One region of the Flavobacterium album genome, then DNA from elsewhere that is predicted to be linked to it. Evidence: riboswitches for the same ligand, from Rfam matches in the RefSeq annotation. Region 1 holds a riboswitch; the other holds the start of a gene.

Region 1 (11,888 bases):
AATGTTGGTCTGCTCGTCTACGTTCTGCAGCTCATCGAGGAAATCAACTCCTGATATTTTTTCCAGATAACCCTCCAACACCTCTTCCACATTAGCCGGAAGCGATGTCTTGATGGTAGCCTGTTTTTCCTTCAGCGCATCAGTCTTGGCCTTCAGGTCCATGATGATACTGTTTTTGCCCGACAGGTTCTTCGACAGGTCGAGCCCCTGCGCGGTTTCCGCATCCAGGAAATAAAATGCCTTGGCACTGGCTATAAAAACGAACTTATCATTCGAATCGATAAAGTCATACACCTCAACAATCTCATTCCCGTGCACCAGCCCGCAGCTAAATTTCACCCTGAAATTCGCTATGTTCAGCCTGCCGAGAAGTTTTTTCTCAATACTGGCAAACTCGTTCCGGTAAGCGCTCCGGGCATCCATCTCGGTAAGTGCCAAAAAATGCGCAGCATCGATCTCCCTGTAAAACTCCCCTGCCCTTTTCGTTGGGAACAGCATAATGTCGCCCCACCCGAAAGGCACCTGTTCGCCCGACGCAAGCATGCTGTACAACTGCTGCAATTTGGCTGCCATCAGTTTCGAATGTTCCCGTACTTCTGCGGGAAAATCTACCGCTGCTGTTTCGCTTTCAAGCTTGCGAACGATATCCTCATTGATGTAGATCTCGTCGGAAATAAGCAAATACTGCTGCTCTTTCGACTTCTTCAGCTTCTGGAAAAGGTCGATAAGGCTGCTTGTGTACTGCACATGAAACAGTTCCAGCTTGTTCGGGTCCAGGTCCTTATTCGCCTCGAACAGGTTATGGATAACCTGCGTACGGATAAAGGCTGCAAAAAGGTCTTTGTGGCTAAAAAAATTTGATAATGTCTTTAAAACCCTGAGCCTCTTGCTGCTGTCCTTTAGTATGCCTTCATATATTTCTTCCTGCTCCTGCGTCATCTGCATTTATCTTCACTTCTTTTAAAAGTGCCTAATCTATTAATTTTTTTAACCACATAGATACATAGGCCTTCCACATTAACCTTAGCAAAATATTAGTCAAACATAGCATGAAGCCTTGCTTCATCTCTGTGTGCTATCCCGGAACCATAGTTTTACATTCAAAGCCTATGTCCCTATGTGGTTGAAATTTTTATTCAGCTTCTTAGCTTGTAACCCCTTTTTTCAATTCCGCTTCCAGGTTTTGCAGGCCGGCATCAAGCTCCCTGCGTGTCTGGGCGCCCTGCTCGTGGATCTGTTTCACTTCTGAAAGCGTATCAATAAGCGATTTGGTCGTTGTCCTTAGCGTTTCGAGCGATACAATAGTGTTTTCGCTTTCCCTTGCCACTTCTATACTGTTCTGTTTCAGCATCTCTGCATTCTTCTGCAATATAGTGTTGGTGGTTTCAGATACTTTGCGCTGCACCTCGATATTCTGCTTTTGCCTTTGTAAGGCTACTGCAAGCGTAAGCTGGTTTTTCCATACCGGCATGGTCGTAGTAAGTATCGACTGTGCTTTTTCCGCAAGCGAGGTGTTGTTGTTCTGCACCACGCGTATCTGTGCCAGCGACTGAATCAGGATGAAACGCACCACTTTCATGTCGGCCAGCCTTTTGTCAAGCCTGTTGATAAATGTGCGCTTATCGGATATTTCATAATCCTGATATTGCGATGCATTTCCTTCCATCACGGCAAGCTCCTCGCTTAGTTCCTTAAAGCGTATCTGCCCGGCAATGATGAATTTCTCAATTTCTTTGATAAGCTGCACATTCCCATCGAACATTGTTTGCAACGAGGTATTGTCCTTAACGGAATTGATCATCCCGGCCTTTACCTTATTGCTGATACGGTCTACGTTCGCAGTAATCTTATCGTATTTTTGGAACAGCTTTTTCACATCGACGATCATGTTCTTAAGGAACGGTATCTTCGAGATGAATTTCTGGAAACCGCTCTGGTTCAGCTCATCCACATCAATATAGTTCAGCTCCGCCAACAGTTCATTGATGAGCGGGCCTACATCCCCTGCCTGCTGTGCCCTTACATTGGTAAGGAACGTGTCGCTCTGCTTCGAAATGGTATTCTGTATCTCGGCACCATAGTTCAGTATCGAATTGACATCTTTCTCATTAAGCTGGTTGGCAATAGGCCTGTACTCGGCCATTTGCTGTTCGTTTATGACTTCGAGGTTTACATTTCCCTCCTTGTCCATTGGCCCGGAAATGGGCGTTACCGTAACTTCATTATTTTCCATTGCTTTGGTTTTACAGGTGATTTTGCTGTATGGTCACTACAGTCTGTTCCAGCTTTTTGTCGGCAGTCGGCACACCTACGGCGTTGAATTTCCATTCGCCGTTCCTTTTGTAGAATACGCCCAGTACCATTGCCACGCTGCCTTCGAATGCTTTGTCATTGGCAATATCATATTTTGCGAACACTTCCTGCACGCGTGTCGGCGTACCTTCGTAGATCCTGATGGATGCAAACGGAATGTCCTTAAAGTCCTGCCCACGGAAGCTGTTGATAAAGAACCCGAGGTAATATGCACTTGGCGACAGCTTTGTAAGGTCTACGGTTATCACTTCATTATCAAGGCCGTCATCTCCGTTCAGGTCACCCGTAAGGTCGTCGCCGCTGTGGCGTATCGCCTGGTCGTTGCTCTTCAGCTGCCTGAAGCTCACTGTATCAATGTGTCTTTTATTCTCGTCATATACCGCGCAGCTTGCATCAAGGTCTACGGGCTCTTTTTTTGTGCCGAAAAATCCTTTTTTCTCGATAGCGCCCCAGTTGATGCCCACGCAGATGTTCTGCAGTTTGGAACCGTTGCTTTTTTCGAGGTTTATGCGCTGCCCTTTTTCTAAATTGATTGCCATTGGTTTATCGTTTTTATTGATTGATTTCCCGATTACGCTAAATGGTAACCGGATTGAGACCTTACAGATTTTTGAAACCTGTCAGGTCTTATTTACTAATTATATTTATTCAGATATTCCTGGAGCCCGCCGCGCTGGCCTACGCCTACCGCCTCGAACTTCCATTCGTTGTTCCTCTTGTAGATACGGCCGAACTCTACCGCAGTTTCGATAGAGAAATCTTCTTCCAGCTCATATTTAACCAGCTCAGTGCCATTGGCATCTATAATGCGCACGAATGAGTTCCTTACCTGGCCAAAGTTCTGCTTGCGCGCTTCGGCATCGTGAATGGTCACTACAATGCATATCTCTGTCGCCCTTGGGTCAATTTTAGAAAGGTCCACGTTGATAGACTCGTCATCCCCATCGCCGTCGCCGGTAAGGTTATCGCCTGTGTGCTCTACAGCTTCGTCCGGGGATTTAAGGTTGTTATAGAATACGAAGAACTCATCGGCAAGCAGCTTTTTGTTATCGCCCATGATGAAAACCGATGCATCAAGGTCGAATGATGCTCCGGTAGATGATGTATTGGTATCCCATCCGAGGCCTATTGTGAATTTAGGTGCGTTTAGCGTTTCACGCTGGCCTTTCTGTAAATTGATAGCCATAATTACTTTTATTTTTATTGGTTAAACTATGATTGATTTTATTGAGGTTGCTTTGGTATTCGCCTATGGTGTGGTAATTGTTGCTCACCGCGAGGTCGAACAGCTTTTTCTTCACCTTCTTTTTCATGGAAGATAAAAGTAGCGAAAAATCAGCTTCCTCCATCTTCAGGATGTATTTTACTATACGGGTATTGAAAGCGAACGAACGTGAATTCACCACCTCCATCAGGCTGTGCACATCTTTTACAAAGAAATAGTTGTAATAGTTCTCGATGTTCGGGTGAATGTCTTTATTAATCAGCTCAGCATAATACAGGAACATAAATGTTCCCTGAACGTCGTATTGCTCCAGTATCTTTTTTACGATGTGCTCGTGGCTACCCGTAATTTTTATATCGTCCAGGAGCAGGCACAGCTTGCCGCCAATGTAGTTCCGGTCAATGTAATACGTATCATTGGCTATGAGCCTTACCCTTTCGGCATAGTCAAGGTTGCCATAATCTGTCGTATACGTCTGGTTGCGGTATATTTTCGATTCCGCCAACGCCTTCCTGCCATGCTCATACAGGAACCGGTTCATGCGCAGCTTGAAATAGTGGCATAAAAAATTGGACGCCGTAGGTATCGAATGGTACGGGCTTGGCAGTATCACGATATCAGTGTGCGCCAGGATCAGTTCCTTATGCTGTGCTATAAAACCTTCAAAAAGCTCGTCGGCAAATTTTTCGGCATAGACATTTTCGCCGAACTTGAATTTACTGTATTCAGCTTCAGAAAAAGGGCAGTTATTCTTGTCGGTGATCTTATGCAGGCTGTAGGTGTGGTTCATTAAGGGGTGTATTGATTAATAAATGGGCTTTGAACCCGAAAGCAAGTGCGCCGTCATAGTCGGACACTTTATTGTCGCCAATATGTAGCACTTCATGTTTGGCAATGTCGCCAATCTTCATTATTTCGTCATAGGCGCACTGATACATATTGGGAGAGGGCTTTGAAAAACCTGTCTCGTCCGAATACAACTGGAATGAAAAATATTTTTCAAGGCCGTAATGGGCAATCACTTTTCGCAGGGCGCTTCCTTTTATAAAAGCGGTATTGCTCAGGATGTTCGTAGTGATGCCCTCCGAATGCAGCTTTTGGAATAAGGAAGGTATATAGTCATAGAGCAGTACCGGCTTGTATTCCATGAAAAGCTTTTCGGCAAGTACATAGAATTCAGCAAGATGCTGGCTGGTGTAAAGCTCAATATCAATACCCAAGTGATCCAGTATAAGGTAATAAATTTCGAACGTATCAAAATTCTTTCCTGCCTTTTCGTTGATGCTATTGGTCAGTATATCGAATTTGCGTATTGCCAGCGCTACCTCTTCAATGGGTTTGCCAATACCGAAGTAGTCTTTAAACAGAAGGTTCCTCTTGCTTTTAAATTCAGGATTTGACTTTATCAGCGTGAGCCACAGGTCAAAAGATATTTGTTTGTATTTATATAAGTCCGGTATCCTCTCCATCCCTTTATAACATTTCGAATATAAATGAAGGGTAAATATAAAAATTTAATCTTTTTACAACAATTTAAATTGGCAATAACACAAATAAAACCAAATAATTTAACTTTGAAGTAATTTAAGCAGCAATGTAAAATTTTCAACCACATAGATACATAGAATTTAAAAATGCTGGTTAAACGCACAGACCATAGTCCCGCATAGCTGAAGCAAAACTTCAGGCTTAGTATGCCTTATTCACCAGTATGCTGAATAAAAATTTAAAACTATGTGCCTATGTGGTTAAATAAAAATTTAAACTATGAAAACAACAATACTCGGGTTAAGGACGGTAGGCTATAAAGTAAGCAACATTGACAATGCCAGGGAATGGTATGCTAAAGCATTTAAAACCCAGCCGTACTTTGACCAGCCATTTTATGTCGGATTCAATATCGGCGGGTATGAGCTTGGCCTCCAGCCCGATGAAGCCGTTAATGGCGATAATGTCGTGACGTATTGGGGTGTGGAAGACATTCAGGCAGAGTACGACTGGTTCATCAGCCTTGGTGCGACAAAACATGAAGCCCCGCAGAACGTTGGCGGCGAGATCATGGTGGCCTCTGTAAAAGACCTGTGGGGAAACATCATAGGACTTATCTACAATCCTGAATTTAAGCTGCCCTTATGAAAGTAAAGCCTGTAACCCGCTTTACATCAGACGGTAAGGAAATAACCATCCGTGAAGCTACAGAATATGATGCGCTGAACCTCATCGAACTGAAAAAAAGCTACATTAAAGGTACACGCTCTATTCCGCTATATGAATTCGAATATAAGAATGATATACAGATGGAAAAGGACCTTATAAAGCGGTTCCACACGGAAGAGAACAGCCTGCTGCTGGTAGCCGAGCACGGCAATAACCTGGTTGGGAACATTGACCTTTCGGGCAACCAACGGACGAAGCTTTTGCACACCGGGATGATCGGCATGGGGATAGCGTACGAATGGCAGAACCGGAAGATCGGCAGCTTTTTGATGGGAAGCCTGCTGGACTGGGCTGCTGAAAGCCCGCTACTGAAAATCATCTGGCTGGAAGTATATGCTACCAATACCGGTGGAATAAAGCTGTATGAAAAATTTGGGTTTGAAAGCTGTGGGCATATAAAGGATTTCTTTATGGAAGAAAATCCTGCGGATAAGTTAACAATGGTGAAATATTTAAATTCATAAAAATTTAACCACATAGGAACATAGGCAGGATAGTATTTTATAGTCTACATATCGACACATAGACCAGAGCTTCGCTTCGCTATGTGTGCCTCTAATTAGGTAGTAACAACTCCTGTCAAATACTATTTTACCTATGTATCTATGTGGTTAAAAAATAAAACTAATGATAAAATCAATACTACTTGTCGGATTAGGCGGTGCAACCGGCAGCATACTGCGGTACCTCACGACGGTCCTGGTCAATAAATACTGGAGCCAGGCTTTCCCCCTTGCGACTTTCATTATCAATATTGTGGGCTGCCTGCTCATAGGCCTCCTGATGGCTTTTATAGAAAAGCATGCCGGCATGAGCACCAATTTCAGGCTGCTGCTCGTGACCGGATTCTGCGGCGGATACACTACCTATTCTGCATTTGCCTACGAAAACACATCGCTCATCGGCGGCAGCCAAAGCCTTGTTGCATTCGCCTATATTGCCGCCAGCGTAATTGTAGGAATACTGTTTGTATGGGTGGGAATGTACCTGGGCAGGTTACTCTGAAAATTTCATTACACGAAATTCCCTTTTCACTGCAAAACAAGTGTTTAAGTACTAAAATTTTACTAAAAAAGGGCGGGTGAAATTTACTTATTTGTAATTTTAACCTATGAAATAAGAGATTTTATAAATAATCGCCAAAATTAACCCTTAAAATTAAACACCATGAAATTGCTTAAATTTTTACTCGCAGCATTGGCCGGATTCGGCATTGTAAAATTCGTTGGATATGTAACCGAGGCTGAGCTTGAAGAAGGTGTGGAATATGACATCTATGAAGATGAAGACCACCCGCTTTTTGTTTAACCGATAAGCTATTATAAACTGGAATAGTGTGGCACGTGGTATAGTGCGGCACTTCTCTATATCTTACTGAATAGTATCCTCCGCCCTGCGGGGGATTTTTTTTGCGGTGTAACTATAATTTCTATAAAGCATACCTCTCCCGACTGCGCTTTCACTGACAACGAATAAACAAGAACATGTTATCACATAGAGAGAAGCGTCTGCCGACACAAGCAGGTCGAGATGCAATATGAATCTCATTGAATCCTTAATTCTTTTAACATCTCCGCACCCATTCATTAATTAAAATATAATGATACGTTAAACTATTCCCATCATCCTGAATTTTAAGACAACCTTAGTAAAGACAGCGTTTTACAATGGCTAACTTAGTAAAAGAATTCAGGAAGGAACCTGATTTTGTAATCATTAGTGCCATGAGAACTACACTTGAAACGATGCCTTGTGCAAACAGGGAAAAAGGATGTATCGACCATAATGATTCAGCCGGTACAAACCCGAACAGGAACAATTATGAGCAGGTGAACTACACGTCCTACAGGCAAAATTTCATGCTGGTACCGGACAACCATCCTACGCCTGAGGAAAGGCTGCTCCACCCAGACAAAGGAGAACTGGACAACTAAATTATACTGATTATGATACACTCAGACAACAAGGGATACATTCCCGGGGAAAATAAGGAAGAGCAGAGCTCGCCGGCCCCTCAGAAAAATATGGGCAAAGGCTATGAAGAAAAAGCCGCCACCGGCAGGAACCATGCTGAGAACATGGATGAGAATGAGAGAAGGAACCTGAACGCCGACCAGGAAAAAAGATCGGGAAACAAGTAACGGACTTTAATAATTTAAACATAATTCACTAATCTTAATTTGAACAGCTATGAGTAACAAAAAATTGATCATAGGGATCGCAGCGGGAGTTGCAGCCCTAGCAGTAGTAGGCATTATCCTTAAGAGAAAAGGACATCTTGACGGCATCATCGGAAAAGCGGAAGAGCTTGGAAGTGACCTTGCCGACAAATACCAGACCGTAAAAGAAAGCGCAAGAAAAAAATTTGATGAAGTAGTGCATAAAGGCGGCGAAATAGCCGACAAAGTTACAGGCCATTCGTCTGAAACAGCAGCTACTAACACTGCAGCAGGAAAATCGAACCCTGCAACAGCTTAAAAATTTCTCCGGAAGTTGATAATAAAGGTGCCCTATATGATATATGGCACCTTTATTTGTTTTAAATTTATGCTTATTTACTGAATATGAGAATATATATTACCATCATAGCCGTCATACTGGCGGTAACCATAGGATGCGGAACAAAGGATAATGTACTGTATCCTGCCAATGCCAATGCAAACGAAATAGCCGCAAGTGCTGTAAACGATACCGTGCGCATTGCCAACGATTCGCTTGAGTATGAAGTAATCATAATCGATCCGGGGTTTACAACCTGGTTGGCTTCAAGGGCAAGGCAGCGCGGTTATTATTCGCAGCCCTACCTCCAGAACAAGAACCGCTTTTGGGTTACCGAATGGAATACACGTGTAATGGAACCACAACGCTATGGCGACCTGTACCAGATGCGCATCGACTATAACTACAATGTGGATTATGGCTATGAAGTGAATTACCTGCTTTTTAATTATTTAGTTTATTTCCAAATAACCAACAACCAAAAGCTGGGAGGTATTGTTCCCTACCCATAAATCCGGTATATTTGCGGAAGCAAAACCAATATGGAAAAATTCAAACAGCGCTGGGGCATAACGAAAAACTACCAACTGGTGGTTATCTTTATCGTTTTTGCTGTTACAGGGTCGTCTTCTGCATATTTATCCAAACCTATATTGGCATGGTTCGGTTTTAAAAGAGACGTATTTTCCCCATGGCTTTACTGGCCGATGTACCTAATACTTATTTTCCCTATCTACCAGGTGTTGCTCGTTTTTTTCGGGTTCATTTCCGGGCAGTTTAAATTCTTCTGGGCATTTGAAAAAAGGATGCTGAAATCGCTGGGTTTTGGTTTTTTGTTTAAAGAATAATTCCCTTCTTCTTTTTAGCTATTTTTAGGTTCTCGACTGCGCTCGAACTGACAACGAATTACAAGAATATTTACGTTTAACATGTCGATATACGTTGTCACATCGAGCGCAGTCGAGATGTTATTAAATTTCAAAAAACAGGATATGAACGGAAGCATGAGGGATGGAAGCGGCATCCTGCCGAGGCACGAAGGCAGATATAGCGCACAGCCCGACACCGTAGTTTACGGAGGTAGCACGCCCAAATACAGAAAACAAATCTCTGACAAACAACAACTTATAAATTAAAATTAAAAATTTCAAAAATTAATTTGGAAATTAAAAACTTTCTCCCCTAACTTTGCTACAAGTTCTTTAAAAATTATTTCTTATCCAGAAAGACCGAGGGAATTGACCCTATGACGTCTTGGCAACCTGTCACGCGCTGCGTGATAAGGTGCCACATTCAACCCCCTGCATTGCGGGGAAAGATAAGCTTAGAAAATAGTAAATAATAGTACAAAATATTATATGCTCTTCTGACTTATCGGGAGGGCATTTTTTGTTTTAATGCCCTTTCGATATACTGGTTTAGAATTTTTTTTACAAGACGGAAAAAATTATTTAACATCTAAATCAACAAAAAAATGAAAGAGCAGACGCAAATTTTACACAGCATCCCGGTAGACCCGTTAACAGGCAGCATCTCTACCCCTATTTACCAGACATCGACATTTGTACAGGAAGCGCCCGGCGTACACAAAGGCTATGATTATGCCCGCAGCAACAACCCCACCCGCAAAGTGCTGGAAGACTGCATTGCCAAACTGGAAAACGGTACCAACGGCTATGCCTTTGCCAGCGGCCTTGCTGCCATTGATGCCGTGATAAAACTTCTTGAAGCCGGCGATGAAGTAATTGCTGTAGATGATATTTACGGCGGCGCGTTCAGGCTGTTTACGCATATTTACCAGAAATTTGGTATCAGCATACGGTATGTCGACACTACGAATGTCGCCAATGTGGCCGATGCCATCACGGCAAAAACCAAATTGATCTGGATCGAGTCGCCTACCAACCCAACGCTTAAAATATCTGACATTGCCGGCATTGCAGAGATTGCGAAAGCCAACAACGTATTGCTTTGTGTAGACAACACTTTTGCCTCCCCTGCTTCGCAAAAACCGATTAACCTCGGTGCCGATATCGTGATACACAGTGCGACAAAATACCTGGCAGGCCACAGCGACCTGATCGCCGGATTGGTAGTAACCGCTACAAAGGAACTGGGCGACAGGATAAAATTTATACAGAATGCTTCCGGCGCGATACTCGGACCGTTCGACAGCTGGCTGGTGATACGCGGAATCGAGACGCTTACGCTCCGTATCCGGCAGCACTCGGAGAATGCACAAAAGATAGCGGAGTTCCTGCTGAAAGAGAAGCTTATTAAAAATGTTTATTTCCCGGGGCTGCCCTCCCACCACAACCATGATATTGCCAAAAAACAGCAGAAATACTTTGGCGGCGTTATTGCTTTCGACCTGGTGATCGACGATAAGGAACTGGCTTCTAAGATCGTTTCGTCTACCAAATTGTTTAAGCTGGCGGAAAGCCTTGGCGGGGTAAAAAGTTTATGCTGCCTGCCTTGTGAAATGACGCATAAATCAATTCCGGCAGAGAAAAGATACCAGTCAGGTGTGACGGACAGCCTAATACGTTTGTCGGTTGGGCTTGAAGATGCGGACGATCTTATTGCCGACCTGAAGCAGGCTTTTGCATTCGCATTCGCAGAAAGTGCTGTAGTCGAATCTGTAACTGCTTAACCTCTAAAAATAATTTAACCACATAGAAACTTAGCTTTCATAGTTTCAATTTTAGACGAGATATAATACACATAGTTTTTGAAGCTACGCTTCAATCTATGCGCAACTATCAAAACCTATAACTACGTAGCGCTAAACTATGTGCCTATGTGGTTAAAAATTCAATCTATCATTAATAAAATTTTAGAATTAAAACCATGTCAAGAAAAAATTTAAATATAGGGTTGTTCGGATTTGGTTGTGTGGGACTTGGACTGTATGAAGTGCTGCAAAAAACGCCTGGTCTGAAAGCGACAATCAGCAACATTTGTGTGAAAGATAAAGAGAAAAAAAGGGCTATCGGGAAGGAGAATTTTACTTTCGATAAAAATGATATCCTGAATGACGAAAGCATCAATGTGGTCGTGGAGCTTATTGATGATGCGGATGCCGCTTTTGAGATCGTTTCGGCTGCATTGAAAAAAGGCAAGGCGGTAGTTTCGGCAAACAAAAAAATGATCGCCCAGCATTTTACCGAACTGCTGGAATTGCAAAAAGAATACAATGTGCCATTACTCTATGAGGCAGCCTGTTGCGCCAGTATGCCTATAATACGCAACCTGGAGGAATATTATGACAATGACCTGCTGGAGTCTATCGAAGGGATCGTTAACGGCTCTACCAATTACATCCTGACCAAGACCTTCAGTGAGAACCTATCCTATGACGAAGCTTTGCTGCAGGCGCAGGAAAAAGGCTTTGCAGAAAGCAACCCCATACTCGACACGGGCGGCTTCGATGCCAAATACAAACTGCTGATACTGCTCGCACACTCCTTTGGATATGTGGCTAAGCCAAAAGACATCTTTAATATCGGTATTGATAACATAGGTGAACTGGAACTTAAATACGCCAGAGAAAAAAAACTGAAAATAAAGCTCGTAGCGCAGGCATTTAAAAGCGAGACCGGGAATATTTCAGCGTTCGTGATCCCGAAATTTG
Region 2 (11,888 bases), 830 kb from region 1:
TTGCCATCAGGGGATTCCTGTGCAAACAGCGTTATTGAAAATAACAGAATGCAAAAATACCGTGCGCGCATTATGTTACTTTATTTTTTTCAGTACTGCTTTATTATAATCCCCATCGCAGGTAAGGCGGTAAACATATTCTTTGGAAGCTTCGTCCCTAAAAGTCAGTGTCAGGTCAAAATCATCATTATCTTCGGCTTTGCCCAATAGTTCCGGCGCCGTCGAGTATTCGCCCTCAACCGCATAATGTTTCGGGAACGATCCTTCCCAGTCTATTTTATCCTTGTTGCTTTTTATGCTTACCAGGTCGGCAGCCCTTCCTTTATTGGATAGTACGATCTTTAGGTTGTAGTCATCGCGATAATGATCTTCTACACTCTCTAACTTTATGTTGGGCATAAAATACAGCTCTGCAGAATTGATATAATACGGACTACCATTAACCGTTATCGCACCATCTGTTTTTTTATCATTTCCATATCCTCCTATATGATCCTCATCGGGGGAAACATATTCTTTGCGGACAGCGTCTTCCAGCTGCTTTCGTGTAAACTTTATCGTGGTGAGTTCGTCTTTGTTCTCATAATAAAAGTTTTCTACATCGTCAGAATTATTGCCCTGGTAAGCAGCAGGCAGTTCTAATATTGAAAATGTAATCCCATCCGTCCCTATATCTTCGGTTTTAAGAAATAATTCTGAACCCCCTGAATACGAATACGACTCCGGCTCCAATTTGATAATATGGTTTTGCGTAAGATGGCCGAGCGCTTCTTTTATAGCCGAAGCATTTCTTTCAAATCGTTCCTTTTCAGCTACCTCAAACTTGTGCTTTTCGTAGGATTTGTAACCCAGATAGCCTGTCACTCCTAAGAATAAAAATGCGGGGAAAATAAAAAAGTACCAGCCGCCATTAACGCCTTCACGCTTTTCGCGAACTACATACGTATCCGACCAGTCGTCGTGCCAGCCGCGGCTAAAAAGTACTGAAAGCGATTCGAAAGGTACAAACCGCACGATAGTACGCAGTAACAATTTGCTCATATCAGGTTTACCTGCCGTATCGGTCACAACCCTTGTCTCTGTAAGCATTTTGCCGGGAGATGCCTGCAGCAGGCCTTCGAAAAGCGTATAGTATATTACCTGGAAGATGATGCAGATGAGATACAATCCCAGCTGCGGGCCTACAGAACCTTCAAGCGGCTTAAGGAAATTACGCACCCCGTCCATCTTTATCAGTGATTCGATTACCGGGAAGAAGATGAAGATGAATGTAACCACATCGGCAATAAGGTTAAAGAGGCGTTGCCAGCGGGAAGATTCCACGATGATCTCGCGTTCCGCACCATCTTCATATTGCTGCGTTACCGTCGCTATCTGCTTCGTGTCCCTAAAATACTTAAGCGCCTTCCAGCACAGCCATATCCAAAGCAGGTACCATGCGAGGTAAGCCAGGAAATAGGCCCAGCCAAAGCCCTTAAGAAGTTCGCCGAAGGTAAAAGGCAGATAAATCATCATAAAGAAAACCCGTATCGCTTTTGTAAGCAATATCATCGAAATCACATACCGCACCAGGCGTGTTTCTTTTTTACTAAAAAAATACAGGATACCGCCGGTGAGCAATAACGAATAAAAAAACAGGTTGATATAGTTCATCTCATCGAACCTGTTTTCAATACCTATATAGCCCAGATTGAGCGATGTAAAAAGGTCTTTTACATAATAATACCATGTGGGCCTGTTCCATACAGGAGATGTAAGCGAAAGTTCGGTATACATCCCCATTAGGGCTGCGAAGATGGATCCGATTGCAATCTTTTTTGGCATTTGGTTAAAGTTTTGCCAAAAATAGGAAAATTATTATGCTGTACTATTGATAATTCGAAAACTTATTGCAATTCTGCTATTTACTTACGCGGGCTGTTTCTCCTCTTTTTTTCCATTGCTTTTACCGCTTTTTTCAAGGCTTTGGCTGTTTCGCCAATCCTGTTCCCCACCAGCGTTTTCCCGGTAAAAATCACTTCCCTGTCGGAATCTATAATAAATGTTGTAGGGAAGTATTTAATCGCAAAACGGTCTACCAGGTGCCTGCCGTCGGGAATGAGCGTAAAATCGAACTTTACTTTTTCTGAAAATTTGGCCACTTTATCCTTTTTATCGAACGTAATGCCAAACCAGGCGATGTCGTCAGTGCCATATTCCTGGCGCAGCTTGTTCAGCTCAGGCATGTCCTCTATGCAGGCACCGCAATTCACAAACCAAAAGTCAAGTACGATAATCTTGCCTTTGAGGCTTTCAAGCGTATGTTCCTTACCGTCCATGTCCGTAAGGCTCAGTTCATCTATTACCGACCCTAAAAGGTTCTTACGATTTTCCTCATCGTCCTTTTGCTGCTTTTTCCAATGCTCATTATTTGCTGTTATCTCCGCTTCCGTTTGCCTGTGGAAAATATAGCTGTACTCATTCGTCAGGGTATCTTTATAAATTAAAGTCTGGTATTTAAAGCCTCCGGCCGAATGGAATAATGAGTCGGAATACGCTTTGTTTGACAGCATTCCATTTTCTTTATAATACTTTGTGAAGCGTATAATGCTGTCCCTTTTTGCCACGGGCAATGTATTGAGATAGTCAACATAGTCGGTCATGTTCGATCTTTTGTTTGACGCGGTAAGGAATGGATAATCCTGGGCAAAAGAAGCACTACCTGTAATAAGCAATGCAAAAAGTAGTAGTTGGCGCATTTGTAGTGGTTTGGTTGGTTGAAATTAAAACTTTCAAAAATAAGTTTTATTGTAGGCTCATACTAAAAATACCTGAGGCGTTGCAGTGCAACGCCCCTAGATCGTGAGTTACCTCATTCCTTCTAAAAAACCTCCTTCGCTATCGCCTTAATATTATCCGGCTTGCCCATAGAATAATAATGCAGTACCGGGATACCGGCAGCAACCAGTTCTTTGCTTTGCTGCGTGCACCATTCAATACCTATCTGGCGAACGGCATCGTTGTCCCTGGCCTTAACTACCGCCATGATAAGATCATCCGGCAGATCTACCTTAAAGCGGTGCGGGATCTGGTTGAGCTGTTTTTTGGTCGAGATAGGCTTCAGTCCCGGGATAATCGGAACCGTAATGCCTTCTTTCCTGCACTTGGCAACAAAATCAAAGAATTTCTTATTATCGAAGAACATCTGCGTTACGATATAGGATGCTCCGTTCTTTATTTTTTGCTTTAAGAAATAAATATCACTGTCCAGGCTTGGGGCTTCCATATGCTTTTCGGGATAGCCCGCAACGCCAATGCAGAAGTTGGTTGCCGACGTGTTTTGCAGGTGGTCGTCAAGGTAAATCCCTTTATTCAGGTTTTCGATTTGCGTTACCAATTCGGTGGCGTAGTGGTTCCCTTCCTTTTCGGGCTTAAAGTAGATCTCTCTCTTTACAGCATCCCCCCTTAGCGCTACAACGTTCTGAATGCCCAGGAAATCGAGGTCTATCAGGAAGTTCTCGGTGTCCTCTTTGGTAAACCCACCGCACAGGATATGCGGAATAGCATCCAGCTGGTACTTGTTCTGGATGGCCGAGCATATACCCACCGTGCCGGGGCGTTTTTTCACGACACGCTTTTCCAACAAGCCGTTGGGCAGCTCCTTATATTCGTATTCCTCGCGGTGATACGTCACGTCAATAAAGGGCGGCTTAAATTCCATGAGCGGGTCTATACTGTCGAATATCGACTGGATGTTCTGCCCCTTTAGCGGCGGCAGTATTTCAAAGGAAAAAAGCGGTTTGCCTTTGGCGTTCTCTATATGTTCTGTTACTTTCATTTTTCTTTGATTGTTGGTTGACGGTTGTTAGTTGTCGGTACGGGCTGTATCTGACAACCGACAACCGGCAACTAATCTGCTATATTAGGATTGAGCCATTTTGTGGCTTCTTCTGTGCTTATGTTTCTTCGTTTGGCATAGTCGGCTACCTGGTCTTCTTTTATTTTGCCGAGGCCGAAATATTTGCTTTGCGGATGGGCAAAATAATATCCCGACACCGAAGCGGCAGGCCACATGGCAAGGCTTTCGGTAAGCTTTACGCCGATTTGGTTCTCTACATCCAGCAGCTGCCAAATAGTATTTTTCTCCAAATGGTCAGGGCAGGCGGGATAGCCCGGCGCCGGACGGATGCCCTGGTAGTCTTCTTTTATCAGATGATCATTTGAAAGATTTTCGTCCGAGGCATATCCCCATATTTCTTTACGGATTTTTTCATGCAAATATTCAGCGAAAGCCTCAGCCAAACGGTCGCCCAACGCTTTTGCCATAATGGAATTATAATCGTCGTGGCTTTTTTCAAACTCAGCGGCTTTTTCATCCACGCCAAAACCGGTAGTCACTGCAAAGGCACCTATATAATCCTGCTTGCCGGAACCTTTTGGCGCAACAAAGTCGGCTAAGGCAATGTTTGGTGCGCCTGCGGTTTTTTTGGATTGCTGGCGTAAGGTCAGGAAAACAGCCCCCCCCGCCCCCGAAAGGGGAGCTCCTGACGTAAACTCGTTAACTACTATTGTGGCTGAGTGGGAAGCTCCCCCTTCGGGGGCGGGGGGGGCTACCTCAATATCATCATCATTCACATTATTTGCCGGGAATATTCCATAGATTCCTTTGGCATCAAACCAATTCTCCTCCACGATCTGCTTCAGCATCTTTTGCGCATCCTCAAAAAGTATCTGAGCCTGTTCGCCTACAACACCATCGGTTAATATAGCGGGGTACTTGCCATGCAGGTCCCACGTCTGGAAAAAAGGAGTCCAGTCGATGTAAGGCACGAGCTCTTCTAGCTTTGGATAAATGGTTTGTATGCCAATAAAGTTAGGCTTCACCGGATCGAACTCCAGTTGCAGCTTGTTTTTCCGTGCTTCTTCAATCGTAAGGAAATCCTTGTCGCGTGAGCGGTTCAGGTAACCTTCGCGCAGCTTGTCGTATTCTTCGCGAAGCGATCTCGAGTAATCCAGTTTTGTGTTTGTGTTCAAAAGGTTGCCCGCTACGGTAACTGCACGGGAAGCGTCATTTACATGCACCACTGTTTCACGGTATTGCGGAGCGATCTTCACGGCAGTATGGGCACGCGAAGTGGTCGCCCCCCCTATCATGATTGGGATGCTGATATTGAGCTTGTCCATTTCTTTGGCGAGATACACCATTTCGTCAAGCGATGGTGTTATCAATCCGCTAAGGCCAATGATATCCACCTGTTCACGGACTGCCGTTTCAATTATTTTTTCCGGTGGCACCATTACGCCAAGATCGATGATCTCGAAATTGTTGCAGCCCAAAACAACTGCAACGATATTTTTACCGATGTCGTGGACGTCGCCTTTTACGGTTGCCATTAGCACTTTTCCCGCAGAAGAACTTTTCCCGCCTTTTCCCTTTTCAATGAACGGTAAAAGATACGCTACCGCTTTTTTCATTACCCGTGCCGATTTCACCACCTGCGGCAGGAACATCTTGCCACTACCGAAAAGGTCGCCTACCACATTCATGCCTGCCATCAGGTTTATCTCGATAACTTCAATGGGTTTGGATGCGAGTTGACGCGCTTCCTCGACATCTGTTTCTATGAACTCGTCAATACCTTTTACCAGGGCATGGGTGATACGTTCCTGTACCGTAAGCGAGCGCCATTCGGCCTCACCCCCGCCCCCTCTCCCAAGGAGAGGGGAGTTGGAGCCTTTTACATTTTCGGCGAAAGCCAGAAGGCGTTCGGTAGCATCATCGCGGCGGTCGAGGAGTACGTCTTCTACGTGTTCCAGTAGTTCTTTGTCAATCTCGTCGTACACCTCGAGCATTTCGGGGTTTACGATACCCATATCCATGCCGTGCTGTATAGCGTGGTACAGGAAAGCCGAATGCATGGCCTCGCGCACTTTATCATTCCCGCGGAAGGAGAACGATACATTGCTCACACCACCGCTCACGTGGGCATAGGGCAGGTTGGTGCGTATCCATTTGGTGGCCAGGAAAAAGTCGAGCGCATTGGTGCGGTGCTCTTCCATCCCGGTCGCCACGGGGAATATGTTGGGGTCGAAAATAATATCTTCAGGTGGGAAGCCTACTTTGTCCACTAATATATCATAGGAACGTTTACAGATATCGATGCGCCTTTGGTAGGTGTCCGCCTGGCCTTCTTCGTCGAAAGCCATTACGATAACTGCCGCCCCGTAACGTTTTACTTTTTTGGCATGATCGATGAACGCAGCCTCGCCTTCTTTCAGGCTGATGGAATTCACTACACTCTTACCCTGCGTTACCTTAAGCCCCGCCTCAATGATCTCCCACTTGGAGCTGTCGATCATCACGGGCACACGGGCAATATCCGGTTCGGCTGCAATAAGGTTAAGGAACTTTGTCATAGCATATACACCGTCGAGCATCCCTTCGTCCATGTTGATGTCGATGATCTGTGCGCCGCCTTCTACCTGCGCACGGGCAACATCCAGCGCTTCCTCGTATTTTTCTTCTTTTATAAGGCGCAGGAACTTACGGGAACCGGTAACATTGGTACGTTCGCCAACGTTAATAAAGTTACTTTCCGCCGTTACAATCAGCGGCTCAAGCCCCGATAGTCTCAAATATCTATTCTTATCTGTCATTATAATTCAACCTCCGCTTTTCTTGGTTTATAATTTTTTGACACATCTGCGATTAAACGAATGTGCTCCGGCGTTGTCCCGCAACAGCCTCCTATTATATTTATTAAATTATCATCTAAATATTCTTTTATCAGCTGCTGCATTTCCGCGGGGGTCTGGTCGTATTCGCCAAAGGCGTTGGGCAGTCCCGCATTTGGGTGTGCCGATATGCTGAACGAAGTGTTATGCGCCAGGCGTTTCAGGTACGGCTTAAGCTGGTCGGCACCAAGGGCACAGTTGAAGCCTACGCTTAATAACGGCAGGTGCGATATCGAAATAAGAAAAGCCTCAACGGTTTGCCCTGAAAGCGTGCGTCCCGAAGCATCGGTAATCGTGCCGCTCACCATCACGGGCATGTTGATGCCCAGTTCGTCCTTCACTTCCTCAATGGCGAAAAGGGCGGCTTTGGCATTCAGCGTATCAAATATGGTTTCCACCAAAAGCACATCTACCCCGCCATCTATCAGGGCTTTTACCTGTTCTTTGTAGGCAATGAGCAGGTCGTCAAATGTCACGGCGCGAAAGCCGGGGTCGTTCACATCAGGACTCATGCTGGCGGTACGGTTGGTCGGCCCTATAGAGCCGGCCACAAAGCGTGGCCTGTCGGTAAATTCATTGGCTGCCTCACGGGCTATTTTGGCTGACTCATAATTGAGTTCATATACTAAATGTTCCATGTGGTAATCGGCCATGCCAATGGTGGTTCCTGAAAAAGTGTTAGTCTCCACAATATCGGCACCGGCGGCAAAGTACTGGCGGTGTACATCTTTCACTGCTTCAGGCTGGGTAAGGGACAGCAGGTCATTGTTGCCCTTTAGCGGATGCGGGAAATCCTTAAAGCGCTCCCCGCGAAAATCTTCTTCCGAGAAATTATGGCGTTGCAGCATGGTACCCATAGCGCCGTCGAGTACGAGAATTCGGTTTTTTATTGCTTCTTCTATTTTTGACATAATTCTTAGTTCAAAGTTTAAGGTTTAAAGTTCAAAGTTGCCTCCGGGACTGAAAAACCTGTAGCGCAAACAGGACTCGCTCCTGCGTGTCGCGCGTAAATTACTATTATGTCATCAAGATTGGAGTGGGAAATACCGTGGAAGTATTTCGTGTGTTATCTATCCGCACGTGGGTTTGGTAGAATTTAGCACCTTCTTTAAAGATAAAGGGTTGCTAAGGCTTCAACGGGTCTATTCCCTCTGCCTTTCGTGATAACGGTTCAGTGTGTAAAAGAACAGGACAAAGTAAGGGAATAGATTTTTAAAATGCAAATATGAGTGTCAGTTTGACAAATCATTATATTAGCAACCAAATCAATTCTAAATGAAAATTTTTTACGGGCTTTTATTGCTAATTCTTCCGCTATGCCTGGTGAATGCGCAAAATATCTCCGCAACCTTCTCCCCGCTTCCCGATGCATCCATAACCAATGCCATAAAAAGGGCTGCCATGAACGAAAGCGTTTCGGTAAAAAGGGACGACAAAAAGACCGTTGCCACGGCCTACTTCAATATCCCGGACTGCGGTGCTTACTCGGCATTGGCAGAAATAAAAAGGGATACGGTCTTTATAATGGTAAACAATGCCAACAGGTGCGATGGCGCCTATAAATACCATAAGCTGGAAGCCATTATAGATAATCCGGAAAACAGGGAATATACCGTCTGGATCGACCCGGCTTTTACGTTCCTGGAAAAAGGCGAGACCCTGCGGAAGTTTCGGGATACCTACGAAATAAGCGACATTGACGGTGATAAAAAACCAAACGCGGCCATTGCGGAATACGAAAAGGTGGTGACCGCCAATGATTCCGTTACCAATGATTGCGGGCGTACGGATTGCACCGTGACCGTAAAGTTTGGCAAAGGGGTTCCCAACATAACAATAGGGCGTTGTTACAATCTGGGTATAGAGCCGCTGCCCGACCTGAATAATGACGGCAGGGACGAGATCATTATGGCGGTTTATGACTGGACAGGCACCCGGTATGATGTTTTGGTATATAGCTATAACGGCAAAAAATGGAGCCTGCTTTGTGAGGCAAAAGTATACGACGAAGTGGAAAATGACGCATCGCGCGTGGTGAAGGAAAAAGACGGCTACTATCTAAATTACGAGGGTTGGGATGATACTATCTTTGATGTTGTAGCGGCTAAGAAAAAGATAAAGACCCGATAATTTTTAACACACCCCGGAAATAAAAAAGCAAACCCTGTCAGGATCCTGACAGGGTTTTAGCAACAATAAAACCAAACCAAAAAACACATTTATTTTATCTGATATAGACATTGCACAGCAACGTCTCCTATTTTAGCATTCCAAATTTATGTAGCATTTTGCATAGAGTAAACTATATAAGCGTTAAGGCCAATTCGTGGATAAAAAACCCTGCCTGATGGTGACAGGGTTTTAGCACAACAAAAACCAAACAAACTTTATATTTTAAGCCACTTTCCTGCGCTTTTCGGCCACATCCAGTATAGCATCAAACAGGGCATCGGCGGCCGCGTCTTTTCCTTTGATATTTGCAACCTGCCGGAATTCCAGCCCCCTGCTTTCGGCGAGGAGCTCCAATCGTTTCCCAACATCGGCAGGCAGGTCGTTCAGGCTTTCATTTACAGTGACAATACTGAAGCCGCTTTTTATAAGGTCATGATATTCTAAAGCAAGGGCAGCGCTCGCAGTAGCATCCACAGCAATGATGTTCTCAATATTATTATCCATCAGGTAATACAGCACATCTTCCAGCTTAAACGGTATGGCGAACTGTATGAAGTTGGCTTCCCACGAGTAGTTGGCGCCTTCCTTTTCGAAAAAGGCTACCGTTGAATTGGTAATCACTGGGAACCTTAGGTCCAGGCCGTGTTCCAGTACCAGGTTTTTCCTGCCTTTAATTACTTTATTAATCAGCGCACTGCCTGTATTCCCGATACCGAACAACACTATATTTATTCTTTTAGCCATGATATTTTAGCCTTTTACAAATTAATTTAAATAAATGATTTAACCACATAGACACATAGCTATTGTGCGTCCAGCCGATCTTGGTAAAACCTGAAAAGTAAAACATAGGATTGAAGCCTTGCTTCAACTATGCGTTATTATGTCTTCTTTGGCACTGGAAAAACTATTGTGCCTATGTGGTTAAAAAATTAAAAAAAGAAGCTGCCTCTGGCCGACCCAAAGGCAGCTCTTCACAAACAAACAAAACAAACAAACCATATCTTATACCATTTTAAAGTAGAATTCCCTGCAATAAAATGTACTTTTTTCCCTTCTTCTTCAAAATAAAAATGAACCGTAGCCCAACTATGCTTAATTTTTCTTTTTCGAATAAAGAAAAAAATAATCATTTTCTTTTACAGGAAATTCTATCTTAAAGTGGTATAATAAAACACCCGCTTCATCCGAAGAGCCCGCATGTGTTTCCGGGTTAGTTACCTTAATTATAATTATACGTGTACTCCTTGTAAAGCGAGAGGTTTACGGGCGTGTTGTTCACCAGCGTATCATAAACAGGGCTGCGGAACTGCACTTCCTTCATCCAGGCCTGCAGCGCTTCGAGCGGAGCGGTTGCGGCGGGCTTGAGCGTAATCTCTATATTTTTAAAACCCGGCCTTGGCTTGCGTGTGCCTGCCTCGTGAGTTTCCATGCTGCCGGTTATCTCGATCTGCAATGAGCGAAGGGCTATCCCCTGCTCTGCCGCTACTTCCTGTCCCAGCGCATTAATGCATCCGGCAAAGCCCGCAAGGATATATTCATACGGATTCGGCCCTTCGAGCTCGGGATATTTTTCATTCTGGTTGAATCTCAGGTTGGCATTGAGCGTCTTTACGACAAACTGGCTGTTGTTGCCGGTGTAGCCAAGTACGTTAATTTGATTTTTCATGATTGCGATTTTTTTATGATTAATGACTGAATTATGCTGAAACAAAAAAGGCCCTTTGGAGCTGTTGCCAAAGGACCTTATCTGAATTTAAATAAAACTAAAGATTAAGTCGTTCCCTCTGGCAACAGCGTGCGCATACAGTACATCCATGAAAAACAGATGTGCTGGTTATGTGACGATGTACGGATAACGGATTTCATTTTTTAATTCTTTATACTTAATAAAAAAGCCCCTGCTTGTTGTTGCAGGGGCTTTGTATTGATTTTATATTGATTATCTCAAAATCATGCAATAACGGCCCCCGCGGAAAAATTCCACATCGAGTGACGGTATTGACAGATAAAAGATTTCATTTTTTGTGTTTTTAACTGAAACAAACTTCGTCACTATTTTTTATATATGCAAGCATAATTTTTAATTTTAACAGAAAACGATTGCGTAAAATCAACCCTAAGTGATGCAGATGCTACAGCCTGGCTATCCTTTTTTACAGCGACATTATATTAGCAGCGCCAAACTTTAATTATTTACGCGCTGTACTTTTTTTATTCCAATCGGGTTTTATACTTTTGTCACTGATTTAATCCCGGAGGAAAAATTTGTACTGATTGCGACCTCATTAAAAAAATGCTAAAGCAGGACCCGCTCCCCTTTAGTTTCCCGCAATCTTTTCTCCGCTAAACACTTAATAACTATATGGCATATTTATTTACGTCAGAGTCAGTGAGCGAAGGGCATCCTGACAAAGTTGCTGACCAGATCTCGGATGCATTAATTGATAACTTCCTGGCTTTTGACCCGGAGTCTAAAGTGGCGTGTGAAACCCTTGTAACTACCGGGCAGGTAATACTTGCAGGCGAGGTAAAATCTAAAATATACCTCGACGTACAGCAGATAGCGCGCGAAGTCATCCGTAAAATAGGGTACACTAAGAGCGAATATATGTTTGAAGCCAACTCGTGCGGTGTGCTTTCGGCCATCCATGAGCAGTCGCAGGACATCAACCAGGGTGTTGACCGCCAGAACAAAGAAGACCAGGGCGCGGGAGACCAGGGCATGATGTTTGGCTATGCTACCAACGAAACTGCCGACTATATGCCGCTGGCGCTGAACCTGTCGCACAATCTTCTTCGTGAACTTGCAGAGCTTCGCCGCGAGAACAACGAGATCAAATACCTTCGCCCGGATGCCAAAAGCCAGGTAACGCTGGAGTATGACGACAATAATAAGCCGGTGCGTATTGATGCGATTGTAATCTCTACACAGCATGATGATTTCGACGAAGAGCAGGCTATGCTTGCCAAAATCAAAAAAGACATTATTGAAATACTTG

What was found. A riboswitch is a leader RNA that binds a small molecule or an ion and turns the genes downstream of it on or off. The one in region 1 is predicted to bind S-adenosylmethionine.
Positions count from the first base shown of each region.
Region 2: another riboswitch for S-adenosylmethionine. It lies ahead of HYN59_RS07635 (homocysteine S-methyltransferase family protein); the one in region 1 lies ahead of HYN59_RS11470 (trans-sulfuration enzyme family protein).

Region 1 covers NZ_CP029186.1:2,565,409-2,577,296, reverse strand. Annotated here, with positions in the region: gene HYN59_RS11545 (hypothetical protein) at 1-945, opposite strand, end outside; gene HYN59_RS11540 (toxic anion resistance protein) at 1,145-2,233, opposite strand; gene HYN59_RS11535 (TerD family protein) at 2,244-2,852, opposite strand; gene HYN59_RS11530 (TerD family protein) at 2,948-3,499, opposite strand; gene HYN59_RS11525 (phosphoribosyltransferase family protein) at 3,468-4,328, opposite strand; gene HYN59_RS11520 (HAD family hydrolase) at 4,303-5,007, opposite strand; gene HYN59_RS11515 (VOC family protein) at 5,306-5,674, shown strand; gene HYN59_RS11510 (GNAT family N-acetyltransferase) at 5,671-6,219, shown strand; gene crcB (fluoride efflux transporter CrcB) at 6,383-6,760, shown strand; gene HYN59_RS18080 (hypothetical protein) at 6,923-7,063, shown strand; gene HYN59_RS11500 (hypothetical protein) at 7,423-7,689, shown strand; gene HYN59_RS11495 (hypothetical protein) at 7,702-7,896, shown strand; gene HYN59_RS11490 (hypothetical protein) at 7,946-8,233, shown strand; gene HYN59_RS11485 (DUF6146 family protein) at 8,320-8,766, shown strand; gene HYN59_RS11480 (DUF6787 family protein) at 8,797-9,102, shown strand; gene HYN59_RS18075 (hypothetical protein) at 9,247-9,390, shown strand; SAM riboswitch class I at 9,468-9,579, shown strand; gene HYN59_RS11470 (trans-sulfuration enzyme family protein) at 9,729-10,907, shown strand; gene HYN59_RS11465 (homoserine dehydrogenase) at 11,105-11,888, shown strand, end outside.
Region 2 covers NZ_CP029186.1:1,732,361-1,744,248, reverse strand. Annotated here, with positions in the region: gene HYN59_RS07660 (acyloxyacyl hydrolase) at 1-71, opposite strand, end outside; gene HYN59_RS07655 (RDD family protein) at 76-1,824, opposite strand; gene HYN59_RS07650 (peroxiredoxin family protein) at 1,905-2,738, opposite strand; gene metF (methylenetetrahydrofolate reductase [NAD(P)H]) at 2,861-3,817, opposite strand; gene metH (methionine synthase) at 3,889-6,636, opposite strand; gene HYN59_RS07635 (homocysteine S-methyltransferase family protein) at 6,636-7,625, opposite strand; SAM riboswitch class I at 7,778-7,884, opposite strand; gene HYN59_RS07630 (hypothetical protein) at 7,990-8,844, shown strand; gene HYN59_RS07625 (hypothetical protein) at 9,109-9,630, opposite strand; gene HYN59_RS07620 (OsmC family protein) at 10,109-10,555, opposite strand; gene metK (methionine adenosyltransferase) at 11,252-11,888, shown strand, end outside.